3 regions of the uncultured Megamonas sp. genome follow, and region 2 is predicted to be linked to each of the others. Evidence: riboswitches for the same ligand, from Rfam matches in the RefSeq annotation. Region 2 holds a riboswitch; each other region holds the start of a gene.
What was found. Region 2 has a riboswitch for cobalamin ahead of cbiD (cobalt-precorrin-5B (C(1))-methyltransferase CbiD). Riboswitches for the same ligand answer to the same signal wherever they lie in the genome.

Region 1 (4,206 bases), on a different contig from region 2:
CGAATTTTAAAAGTCCATGTTAAATGATCATCGCTAATAGACCAACTTTCCGCAAGCCATGGCTGAACATTCATTTTTTCATCAAATTTTGCCAAACATTCACCAATAGCATAACGCATCACAACCCAGCCAAAATAATTTTGTGTTGGCTCTAAAGTATCTGCAAAATTTGTAACTCCAAATTTTAAAGTAGTTTTATCTACTGTATTTTCAGAGCCACAACCAGCTATTATACCTGCAGTCAATATACCACATAGACTTAAACTAATAGCCTTCCATAATTTTTTCATTTTAAAACTTTTCATATTCAACCTCTTTTCTTATCAATAAAATCTATCAATCCTGTCTAGGGTCTAAAATATCACGTAAACTATCTCCCCAAAGATTAAATATAGCTACTACTATAAAAATAGCTAACCCTGGATAAATCATCAGCCATGGAGCAGTTTGAATGTATTGACGACCTTCATTGAGCATTAATCCCCATTCTGGTGTAGGTGGTTGAGCACCAAAACCTAAAAAAGATAGACCTGCTATTTCCATCATCATAGTCCCAATATCCATTGCACCTGTTATTACAATCATTGGCAATATATTTGGTAATATGTGGCGCCATAAAATATTAATAGTTGTTGTACCATTTACTTTAGCAGCTATGATAAAATCATTATTACGTAATTTTATGACTAAACTACGAACTAAACGAGCATATTTTGCCCAACTTACTATTACTAAAGCAAAAATTGTATTTATAATACTTCCACCTAAAATACCAGCAATAGCAATTGCTAAAATTATACCTGGGAAAGACAACATAATATCAGCTAAACGCATCAATACAATTTCTACTTTACCACCAAAATAACCTGATAAAATACCAACTAAAGAACCAATAGTCGCCGTTAATATAACTAAACAAATAGTCATAAATAATGAAGTTTGTGTACCATAAATTATTCTGGAAAAGGTATCTCTACCTAATTTATCAGTACCTAAAATATGTTCACCGCTTGGCATCTGCAATATATTGGTCATATTCGATTCATAAGGGTCATGTGTAGCAATAATAGGTGCTAATATAGCAATTAGAATTACTAAAAAAACCAAAAATGTATATACAGAAAATAATTTATTATTCTTTATAAATTTAATCATCTTGAATCTCCTTTTTTCAGCCTAGGATCAAGATATGTATACGATAAATCTACTAAAAAATTAATTACTGTATACACAATAGAAATCCATAAAACAAATCCTTCGATTAATGGATAATCACGCATAGTAATAGCATACACTGCCATTCTCCCCATACCTGGCCAAGCAAAAACTGTTTCAATAACAGCAACGCCACCTAATAACCAACCGATGGACATACCTAGTAAAGTTATTAAAGGTAAAATTGCATTAGGCAAAATATGTTTCCATAAAATAGCTTTTTCAGACAATCCTCTAGCTCTAGCACCTATTACATAATCTTGATGTAATTCATCTAAAATAACAGTACGCACTTGCCTAGTATATTTTGCCGATTGATAGATAGCTAAAGTAAGTGCTGGTAACACTAATCCACTTGGTGTTACACTAGCAGTAGCTATAGGAAATAATCCCAATTTTAAGCCAAAAATATATAATAAAATCAATCCTACCCAAAAACTTGGCATAGATACACCAATAAAAGAAAAAATTCTCACTAAAAAGTCAGGAATTCTATTGCGATGTGTAGCGGAAAAAATTCCCAAAGGAATGGAAATAATTATAATTAAAATAATTGTAGTCAAAGCTAATAAAACAGTCCCTGCAAAACCTTCCATTAACTTATCTATTACAGGTTTTTTTCCTGAATAAGAAATTCCCATATCACCTTGTGCTACACCTAAAAGCCAATTGCCATATTGTACAAGAAATGGATCATTAAGTCCCATTTCTTCACGAGTTTGCTCTATTATTTCTTGAGAAACAATAGTATCTGACGCCTCTAAAACCATGGCTGCTGGATCACCAGGTGATAAATAAGTAAGACAAAAAGTTAAAAAACTAACACCAATTAAAGTAATTACTAATTGAATTAAACGATTAATAAATCGTTTCAAGTAAAACAACCTCCTTTATTTTGAATAGTTTACGTATAAAAAACTCCTTTCTCCTTTATTTTCCTCAAAGCAAAAAAGTCTGCTTATACAAGCAGACTTAAAATGTGATTATATACAGATATAAATATAAATAAAAAAGCCTAATTCCATAGAATTAGGCAATATCATACAAAAATTTATATTTGTACAAAATCGCCTTCCCATCGCTCGCAGGTAATAACGGTGATTATTAAATAGGCAGTTCTCCTGGCTCAGAGTCATAGCTATTCACGCCTTCCCAAGAAAATGATTTATTCTCAGTGACATAATTGTGAAATCGCTTGTCTTTACAGTGGCGGGACCGCTCCGGCTTATACCGAATTCCCTATTAAGTCTATATAGACACCTATTCTTTCAGTATTCAACTATGCTTTTATGTTATCATCAACAAATAAGTTTGTCAATTATAAAGCTTCTTAATTTCCAAGTGCTAAAGGCATTTTTTATTTTAATAAATCTCAAATAAATTTATGCAAATTTTAAATAGATAAGTTATTTACATATAATTATAAAACTATAACGCTTTTATTTTGTAAAGTTGTTAACTTATTGGCGGGTTTATAAAAATAATTAAAAATTATAGCCATGAAAAATCTATTTATAATAGACTTTTGTATATTATTTTTCTCATAGCTTATTGTTTTTATAGATGATATAATTATGAATATAAATTTATAATTGTAGATAATATTTTATATAAGTGAGGGATTTTCATGTATGAAGATTTAATTGAAGAAAAAGTTTCTTCCGAAGATATTTTTGATGGGGTATTACTTCATGTAAAACGCGATTATGTAAAATTGCCAAATGGCAATAAGGCTGTTCGTGAATGGATTAAACATCAAGGTGCTTCTGCTGTTATTCCTGTATTGCCAAATGGTAATATTATTTTAGTGCGTCAATATCGTTATCCTATCGGCAAAGTGACTTTAGAAATTCCTGCTGGTAAATTAGATAGTGTGGATGAAGATCCATTGATTTGTGCTAAACGTGAATTATCCGAAGAAACAGGTTATACTGCTAATAAATACACACAAATTCATAAATTAGCTACTACTGTTGGTTTTTCTAATGAATGGATTTATATTTATTTAGCTCAAGATTTAATAAAGGGTAAACAACATACTGATGATGATGAATTTATAAATCTAGTAGAAATGCCATTAAGTGAAGCTGTGGATTTAGTCAATAAAGGTGAAATCTTTGATGCTAAGTCTGTTGTTGCTATTTTAATGGCAGAAAAATTATGTAAACAATAATTTTTTATTTGTTATTTAAAGATTTAGGAGGTATTTAATGTTTGGTTTTGGTCCAGATATGATTTATGCAATTCCAGGTTTGCTGATTGCATTGACTGTCCATGAATATGCTCATGCTAAAGTAGCTGATAATTTAGGGGATTTTACTCCTCGTATGAATGGAAGATTAACTTTAAATCCTGTAGCTCATATTGATCCTATCGGATTGATTATGTTATTTTTCGCTCAAATAGGTTGGGCAAAGCCTGTACCAATTAATTTAAATAATTTTGATGATTGGCGTAAAGGTGAAATGCAGGTTTCCTTAGCAGGACCAGTAGCTAATTTAATCACAGCTTTTGTCGCTTCAATATTTTTTGCTCTTTGTTTTAAATATAGTTTTGCACCTCATTGGCTTATCATGGTACTGCAATTAATCATTATTTATAATGTAAATTTTGCTATTTTTAATTTAGTACCAATTCCACCACTTGATGGTTCTAAAATCTTATCTTCTCTATTACCAGGTAGATTAGCTTATAAATATCAATCTTCTGTAGTCAATCGTTATAGCTTTTTTATTCTAATTGCTCTTGTTTTTACTGGAATATTGGGTTTTATCATTCACCCTATCAGTAACTTTATTATAAGCATTTTAAATCTTATTATCTCTATTATTATTTAATGAGTTCTTTATGCAACAAGAACAATATAAGGTACATTTAGAATCCTTTGAAGGGCCATTAGATTTATTATTGCATTTGATTGAAAAAAATCGCATTGATATTTATGATATTCCCATTGCTTTATTGACAGAACAATATATGGAGTATCTTGCT
Region 2 (4,206 bases):
ACAATCTGCTTTTGCATAATCTAATAATGCAGGATTTACAAGAGAACCAGCATAAATAATTACATCTGCTTCTTTTAATAATCTTTGACCTTTAACTGTAATAAGTTCAGGATCCCCAGGGCCTGCACCAATAATATAAACCATAAAAAATATCCTCCCTAATTCATCTTATTTTACTTATTTTAGTTTTTTACAAGTAACAATATAAACTGGATTTTGTGCATTGAACATATCGTATGAACCGATTTGTCTTAAACGATTTACTTGTACTTGAATTGCTTCATAAGTGTAATTTTCTTTTTGCTTCATATATGTTGTGATTTCAGATATTGTCTGGATTGTCACCGCATTTACGATAATGCGTCCACCTTCATTTAATTTGCTATCAATTATATCTAAAATCTCAAACATATGTTTGCCACTGCCACCGATAAATACTACATCACAATTTGGCAATTCATCTAATCCTTTTGGTGCTTCTGTGGCAATGACTTTAACTTTATCTTCCAATTTAAATTTAGCAATATTTTGATGTAATAAATCAACAGCTAAATCTTTTTTCTCTATAGCATAAACTTCTCCTTGAGGAGCAAGTAAAGCCGCTTCAATAGATAAAGAGCCTGTACCAGCACCAATATCCCAAATGACATTGTCAGGACGAATTTTTGCCTTGCACATCGTCAAAATGCGAATTTCTTCTTTTGTCATTGGCACTTTATCGCGAATAAATTCTTCATCTGCTATTCCTGGTAAATTCAAATATGCACCAACTTTCTATTTATAATTTTATATTAACCTTCAACTATCATCACACAATGACTCGCACATGCTTTTGTCTGTGCTTCATCTAAAGATAAGCTGACTATCTTTTCATCAGGATAAGAAAGTCTAGAACAAATATATGCTCTCGCATTTTTATCCCAGCCTCTTGCTATCAAATATGTGGCTATAGCATTAGAATTAAATTTATTATCTGTAAGCATACCGATTATGCGACCTGGATAATATTTTAAGTCTTCATCACTCGGTACACGTCCATGAAAACTAAGTAGACTAGCTTCTTGCCATGGAAGTGCTATCTTGGCAAAAGCTGTTTGCATAGAACTTAGCCCTGGGATTACTTTTATATTTTCTAAAGGAAAATTCTTACGCAAAGCACTTAACAAAGAATAATATCCAGGATCGCCAGATACCATTACTACTACATCATTATCGTTTAATTCTACTTTTATAAAATCCATCACAGCAGTGATATCTGCTTTTATGGCAAAAGTTTTTTGACCTTGATGAGAAAATTCATTTAATGCTCTTGTTCCTCCAACTAAAACTTTTGCTTCATTTATAGCTTGCATAGCCATAGGAATGACATATTCTTTCGCCCCTGGACCAATTCCAGCCACAATTATTTTATGTTCCAACCTAATCTACCACCTATTTCTCTTGCATTATCGTCCATGCCCAAAATTTCACCTTTCAAAGTAACCATCACAGTTCCTACTTTGAAAGCATTAAATACATGTTGTTCACTGCGAAGACTAGCTCTTTTAGCTAATAAATCATAAAAACCTTTTTCTACCAATCCATATCTTTCAATGATTGGCATAGCTGCTTCTGTTGTCTTCACTTTAAAAATTTCTTCTACGCCTTTTTTATCCATACCTAAAAGAGCAGCATAAGAAGCTAATATTTCCAAGCGAGCATCAGCTATTTTACTATGTGTGTAGAAAATTCCTCCAGCTACTTTTACTAATTTACCTAAATGACCAAATAAAAGCACTGATTTTATTCCTTCATCAGCAGCAAATTCCAACATATGACCGATAAAATTACTTGTCTGCACCATAGCTTTTGCTGGAAGATTTAATTTACTAGCGATATTTTCACCAATTTTTCCAGGAACAAAAATAATATCATCAAATCCATTTGCTTTGGCTACAGAAATCTGCGGTGTAAGTGAATTTTTAAAGCCTTCTTCAGACATTGGACGCACTACGCCAGTAGTGCCAATTACAGAAATACCGCCTTCTATACCTAATATAGGATTAAGTGTTTTCTTCGCTAGTTCCACTCCTTTAGGAATAGAAATAGTAATATCACAACCATAACCTTCTGGCAACAATTCACGAACGACTTTCGTCATCATTTTTCGTGGCCCTGGATTTATTGCCGGCTCTCCTGGCGGAATAGACAAACCTGCCTCTGTAACTTTTCCAATACCTAAACCAGCATAAAAATTGATTTTATCATCATCTTTATTTATTTTTACTTCCGTAAATACAGAAGCTCCATGTGTGATATCTGGGTCATCACCAGCATCTTTTATGACTTCTGCCTTTGCTCCAGTTGATGTAAGCTCTACATTTTTAATGGGAATATGCAATAATTCTCCACTTAAAGCGTATAATTCAATTTCTTGAACCACATTTCCCTGTAAAGCAAGTATAGCAGCTTTTGTACCAGCAGCTGCACAAGAACCTGTTGTATAGCCACTTTTCATTTCTTTACGCATAAAAAAATCTCCCTTTGGGCAGGGAGATAGACTTATCCCGTATTTCTACGAAAAATTCTCCACCTGCCCATCTCTCGTGAGTCTGAAAAATATATCATCTATAAATTTCACGGTGTTTTTCCAATAGGCAAGTCTCCTGACTTAGGTTCCTCGCTAATTTTCGCCTTCCCAAAATAAATTATTTCAGTGACATAATTGAAAATAGCTCCCCTTACAGTGGCGGGACCGTACTGGCTCTTCCAGTTTCCTTATTAAGCTTACGCACCTATCTCTATTTAATTTAATATATTTATATTATAGGCATTATCTTTTAATACTGCAAATCAAATTATCATTTCTGCAATATCTTTTCTACTAAATTTTTATCTAAATCAGGTAAATAAATAATTTCTTTGGCTGGAACTAAATGCTCATTTATCATTTTTTCCATAAAAATCATATCGTACCAACAATTTTGCTTATAACCACATTTTGTGAAATGAGCTATCTTCTTATAATTAAATTTTTCATGAAAAGCTATACTTTGCGGATTGGGATATGTTATGCTTGCTACTAAATTCGTTATATTTTGCAATTTTAAAATTGCTTCTAATTTCGTATATAAAAACTCTCCTATTTTTTTGCCTTGATATTTTTCATTAATATAAATAGAAGTTTCTACACACCAATCATAAGCTCTACGACTTCTGAATGTTGAAGCATATGTATAACCCACTATTTCATCACCAATACAAGCTACAATATAAGGAAATTTTGACATTATTTTTGTTATACGCTGTTTAAATTCGTCAACTGTTGGCACTTCATATTCAAAAGTGATATTCGTGTTTTTTACATAGGGAGCATAAATTTCTACTAATTTTTCTGCATCATCTATTTGGGCTAAACGAAAATAAATATTTTCTTTATCATTCATAAAAAGCATCTCCTTATTTTTTATAAAATCTATTAAAATATTTATAACAATTCTAACGAAAATTTACATTTAGTCAAATAAAATTTATTATTATTGATATTCATTATTGACAAGATATACCCCATAGGGTATACTAAAGACGTAAAAAATAATACCCCATGGGGTATAAAATGATAATTCTAGAAAAGAGGCGTACATATGGCTACTACTTCTAATTTATTTATTGATAATAATAATCACAAGCAAAAAATTTACACAATAAATATCCATTGTGCTAATTGTGCTGCTAAAATTGAACGAAAAATCAACGAACTTTCCGATGTTGATAATGCTACTATTTCCGTTTTAACTAAGCGATTAACGCTAATAGCCAAAAATCCCGATGAATTATTACCTACTATTCAAAAAATAGCAGATAAAATTGAACCTGGCACCATAATCTCTCAACTTGAAGAAAATACTTCTAATTCTACTTCTAACTATGCAGAAAAAATCTATCTAATTGAAAACTTAGATTGTGCCAACTGTGGTGCTAAAATAGAAAAAAAATTAAATGAATTACCTGAAATCCAATCTGCTCAATTAACTTTTGCTACTAAAAAATTAAAAATAGTAGCTCAAAATCCTGACGCACTTCTACCTCAAATAAATAAAATAGCTAATTCCATTGAAAATGGTATAAAAATCATAAATGCTGATGATGTTTCTTCAAAATCTCATCAAAATACGAAAAAAATTCTTGATGAAAAAACCATTGATATTATTGAAATTGTATTCGGTG
Region 3 (4,206 bases), on a different contig from region 2:
TAAACCCCAAAGTAATTTAATATTAAATACATCTTCAGTTACTTTTCCTAAATCTATGCCAAAAGAATCAAGGGAATGACGCATTTTATCTGGGTGTTTACAAGGTTTATTATCATCTCTACTGCATTTACAGCAATAACTACAACCGCCAGAAGATAGAGAAATTGTATTATCATTTTCTAAATTTAGTAGAGCAGTAGCTAATTCATTTTTTGTTTTACGTAAGGTTTTACGCGTAAAAGAACTGATTTCTTCTTTAGTAGTTAAACTATTTATAGTATCCTCAGTGTAATTTAATTGTACAGCAACTAGATAAATAGATTTATATTTATTTAAATAAGTTTTAGGATTAAAACTAAGTGGTGGACAAGACCATTTATGATTATAATTATTACATTGTTTGCAATAACCTAAGAATTTATCAATATCTTGATAATTTGAGATAAATTCTTGCATGTTTTGCTGTTTGATATAAATTTTAGTTGTAAACATAAACATACTTCCTTTTTGATATTAGATAGATGAATATTTTTGATTTTAGGTTTGACAGCTATATTTGATAAGCTTATTATTAGTATGAATAAATTATAGCGTAAAAAGCTAGATTTTAATAGGAGGTCTTTTTATGGACTTATTGATGCAAGGTGTAGAATATTTTCATAAAGGCGGATTAGTAATGTATATATTGCTAATATGTTCAATTTTTATTATAACTATTGGCATAGAACGTTTATTATATTTTACAAAAGCTGATTCTGGTAGAGATTTTACACAAAAATTTTATAAATTGATGATTAATAATAAAATCGAAGAAGCAAAAGCTTTAGCACAAAATACTAAGGGGGATTTGGCATCATTGGTGAATTTTGCATTTAGTAAAATGCAAAATAAAAATATAAATTTGATGATGTTATTGGAAGTACAATCAGGCATTAGTATTTCTAAATTTAAGGAAAGATTATATTATTTAAATGTAATCGTTACTATGGCTCCTCTTTTGGGTTTATTGGGAACAATAGTGGGAATGATTTCAGCTTTTAGTGTATTTAATCTTCAAGAAGGTCAAGCTATAGCTATCACTGGAGGGGTTGGTGAAGCCTTAATTGCGACAGCTACAGGACTTTGTGTAGCAATTGTATCTTTAGCTATTCATGCTTATTTTGTGCAAAGAGTAGACCGTATTGTAACAGATATGGAACAAGCGTTTTCACTAATTGAAGGTTATATAACTAGAGGTGAATAATCATGCGATTAAAAGATAGAAGAGCTTTTTCTAAGCCTGAGGTTATGATTATACCAATGATTGATATAATGTTTTTCTTATTGGTATTTTTTATGCTTAGTACATTATATATGGTGGATTTAAAAACTATTCCTGTAAATATGCCTAAAGTACAAAATGCCCAAAGTCAAACAAATGTTAATTATTTAGTCACGATGAAAGCTGATGGCACTTTGTATTTAGAAAATAAATTGATAGATGAAGATACATTACTTCAAGGTGCAAAAGAAAAATATGAAGAAAATAATAATTTTGCTGTAGTAATTCGTGCTGATGAAAATGTAGATTATGGAAAAATTATGGCATTATTAGATAAATTTAAAGCTGTGGGGATAACTAAATTTGGTTTGGCTACAGAGACTATGGTAGATGAACATAAATAATGTCTTGACAGATATACTCTTAAGTGTTATTGTAAAAATGAAATTATTTTTCTAACAATTTTATATTTATTGAGTGGAATAGGTGCCCCTTTTGGGCTTAATAGAGAAAGCAGTAAAAGCTGCTACGGTCCCGCCGCTGTGAAAGTGAGCAACTTCAAAATATGTCACTGAGATTTTCTTGGGAAGGCTTGAAGGAGCGATGAACTTAAGTCAGAAGAACTGCCTATTTGTCAATCACCGTTATGACCTGCGAGAGATAGGTAGGAGATTTATTACAGTATAAGGCTATCTCTACATCGGTATAATTCCATGTAGAGATTTTTTATACTAGAAATGAACCTTTGAGCGCGCAGAAGGTTCATTTTTTTTATGACTTTTAACCTAGCTTAAAAGCAAATTGTAGCATAAAGGGGATAACTCAGCTAAGAGAGGAAAGAACGATATGAAAGCTAAATGGAAAAAAATGTTAATCGCATCTATGGCATGTGTAGCTTTAACAGGAGTATCTGCAACATCTTTTGCAGCAGGATATAGTTTAAATCCAGAAGTAAAAACAGCAACTCCTGCACTTTTACAAGCTTCTGAAATCGGTGTACGTACATATAATACAACTGATGCAGAACTTCAAAAAGCTCCAAATAAAGATGCTATTGTAGTAATGAGCTTTGGTACAACATACAAAGATACTCGTGCAAAAACAATTGAAGCTACTGTAGAAGAAATTCAAAAAGCACATCCAAATACAAAAGTTGTATTAGCATTTACTTCTCATATTATTATTGACCGTGTAAAAGCAAATGAAGGTATTACTATTCCTACACCAGAAGAAGCATTAGCTCAATTAAAAGCTGAAGGCTATAATCGCATAGCACTTACTTCCTTAGATATCATTCCTGGTATGGAATATGCTTATAAAACAGCTGTATATGATATCTATAAAACACAATTCAAAAAAATGACTATTGGTACACCTCTTATGTATTGGATGGGTCAAGAAGGTCAAAGAGATGACGTTGAAGCAGTAATGCAAGCAATTGGTTCTCAAATGCCAAAATTAGGTAAAAAAGATGCAGTATTAGTGATGGCACATGGTACACCAGATCCATCTAATGCTTATTATTCTGTAATGCAAGATCGTTTAAATAAACTTTATGATGGTAAAGTAATGATTTATACAGTTGAAGGCTGGCCATCTCTTGAAGATATTATTCCTCAATTAAAAGCAAAAGGTATCAATCATGTTACAATGATGCCTCTTATGATGGTTGCAGGTGATCATGCAAATAATGATATGGCTGGTGCAGAAGAAGATTCTCATAAATCCATCTTAGAAAAAGAAGGTATTAAAGTAGACGCATACATTCATGGTCTTGGTGAAAACCAAAACGTTCGTCAATTATTTGTAGATAGAGCAAATGAAGCATGGAACGCTCTTGAAGCAGAAAAATAATAGATTTTGAATAAATCCTGTATGCTTGACGCTTTTATATGCCAAGTGTAAAATAAATAAGAGCATTATTTTATTAAGTAATTTAGTTTCTACTAAAATATGCAAAATGTAATACAGTAAGGTATGTGGCAAATTTTGTCACATACCTTTTTATGCAGGAGGATTTTTAATCATGGCAGGAACTTTTTATGGTATTGGTGTAGGTCCTGGAGACCCAGAATTATTGACAATGAAAGCTATTAAGGCTATTGAAAAAGCTGATGTGCTCATTGCACCAAAAACAGAAAAAAAAGATGGTAGCGTAGCTTTAAGCATAGCTAAACCTTATTTAAAAGATGATATTGAAATCGTATATCAAGTTTTTCCAATGGTAGTTAATTTTGAAACTACTGATGCATGGCAAAAAAATAAAGAAGAGATTTTAGCTTTATTACAAGCTGGAAAAAATGTAGTATTTTTAACATTAGGCGATCCAATGTTTTACAGTACATATATTTATGTATATCGTCTTTTAGCAAAAGAAAAAGATATAAATATTGAAACTATTCCAGGTGTGCCAGCATTTTGTGCAATTGGCAGTAAATTAGGTTATCCTTTAGTTGAAGGCAATGATATCATCAGTGTAATTCCAGCAACTGCTGATAAAGAAACTATTGATAAAGCTTTAGCTGTTTCTAATAATGTGGTAATGATGAAAGTTTATAAAAATTATCCTGAAGTAGTAGATGCTTTAGCTGAAAATGATATGATAGATAATGCTGTACTTGTAAGTCGTTGTGGTCTTCCAGATGAAGAAATAATAGATGATTTACAAGCACAAAAAGATAAAAAATTAAATTATTTATCAACTATTTTGACTAGAAGGAGTAAAGGTATTTAATTGCCTTAGATAATGTTACTATGAAAAAATTGAATGGTTTGTTTTGTATATTAGCTTTAGTAATATGTTTTTCCGTGATATTAGTTGGTTGTGGTAGTCAAACAGAGGAAAAAAATGTTTCAAGTGGAACTGATAGTTATTTAACTATTACAGATGATGCTGATAGACAAGTAGTTTTGACGAAAAAACCAGAAAGAATAGTACCATTATC

Region 1: it holds a riboswitch for cobalamin, as region 2 does, so the genes downstream of both, nikB (nickel ABC transporter permease) here and cbiD (cobalt-precorrin-5B (C(1))-methyltransferase CbiD) in region 2, are expected to answer to the same signal.
Region 3: it holds a riboswitch for cobalamin, as region 2 does, so the genes downstream of both, Q5I67_RS02665 (sirohydrochlorin cobaltochelatase) here and cbiD (cobalt-precorrin-5B (C(1))-methyltransferase CbiD) in region 2, are expected to answer to the same signal.

What each region holds. Positions count from the first base shown of each region.
Region 1 covers NZ_CAUBSM010000012.1:60,237-64,442, forward strand. The annotation lists gene Q5I67_RS08730 (ABC transporter substrate-binding protein) at 1-290, opposite strand, end outside; gene nikC (nickel transporter permease) at 337-1,155, opposite strand; gene nikB (nickel ABC transporter permease) at 1,152-2,090, opposite strand; cobalamin riboswitch at 2,309-2,494, opposite strand; gene Q5I67_RS08745 (NUDIX domain-containing protein) at 2,843-3,388, shown strand; gene Q5I67_RS08750 (site-2 protease family protein) at 3,426-4,052, shown strand; gene Q5I67_RS08755 (ScpA family protein) at 4,063-4,206, shown strand, end outside.
Region 2 covers NZ_CAUBSM010000006.1:65,673-69,878, forward strand. The annotation lists gene cobM (precorrin-4 C(11)-methyltransferase) at 1-144, opposite strand, end outside; gene cbiT (precorrin-6Y C5,15-methyltransferase (decarboxylating) subunit CbiT) at 178-759, opposite strand; gene cbiE (precorrin-6y C5,15-methyltransferase (decarboxylating) subunit CbiE) at 792-1,418, opposite strand; gene cbiD (cobalt-precorrin-5B (C(1))-methyltransferase CbiD) at 1,403-2,509, opposite strand; cobalamin riboswitch at 2,618-2,793, opposite strand; gene Q5I67_RS06460 (GNAT family N-acetyltransferase) at 2,841-3,425, opposite strand; gene Q5I67_RS06465 (heavy metal translocating P-type ATPase) at 3,624-4,206, shown strand, end outside.
Region 3 covers NZ_CAUBSM010000002.1:141,098-145,303, reverse strand. The annotation lists gene Q5I67_RS02680 (DUF2284 domain-containing protein) at 1-492, opposite strand, end outside; gene Q5I67_RS02675 (MotA/TolQ/ExbB proton channel family protein) at 626-1,243, shown strand; gene Q5I67_RS02670 (biopolymer transporter ExbD) at 1,246-1,665, shown strand; cobalamin riboswitch at 1,729-1,907, shown strand; gene Q5I67_RS02665 (sirohydrochlorin cobaltochelatase) at 2,108-3,115, shown strand; gene cobI (precorrin-2 C(20)-methyltransferase) at 3,288-3,995, shown strand; gene Q5I67_RS02655 (ABC transporter substrate-binding protein) at 4,016-4,206, shown strand, end outside.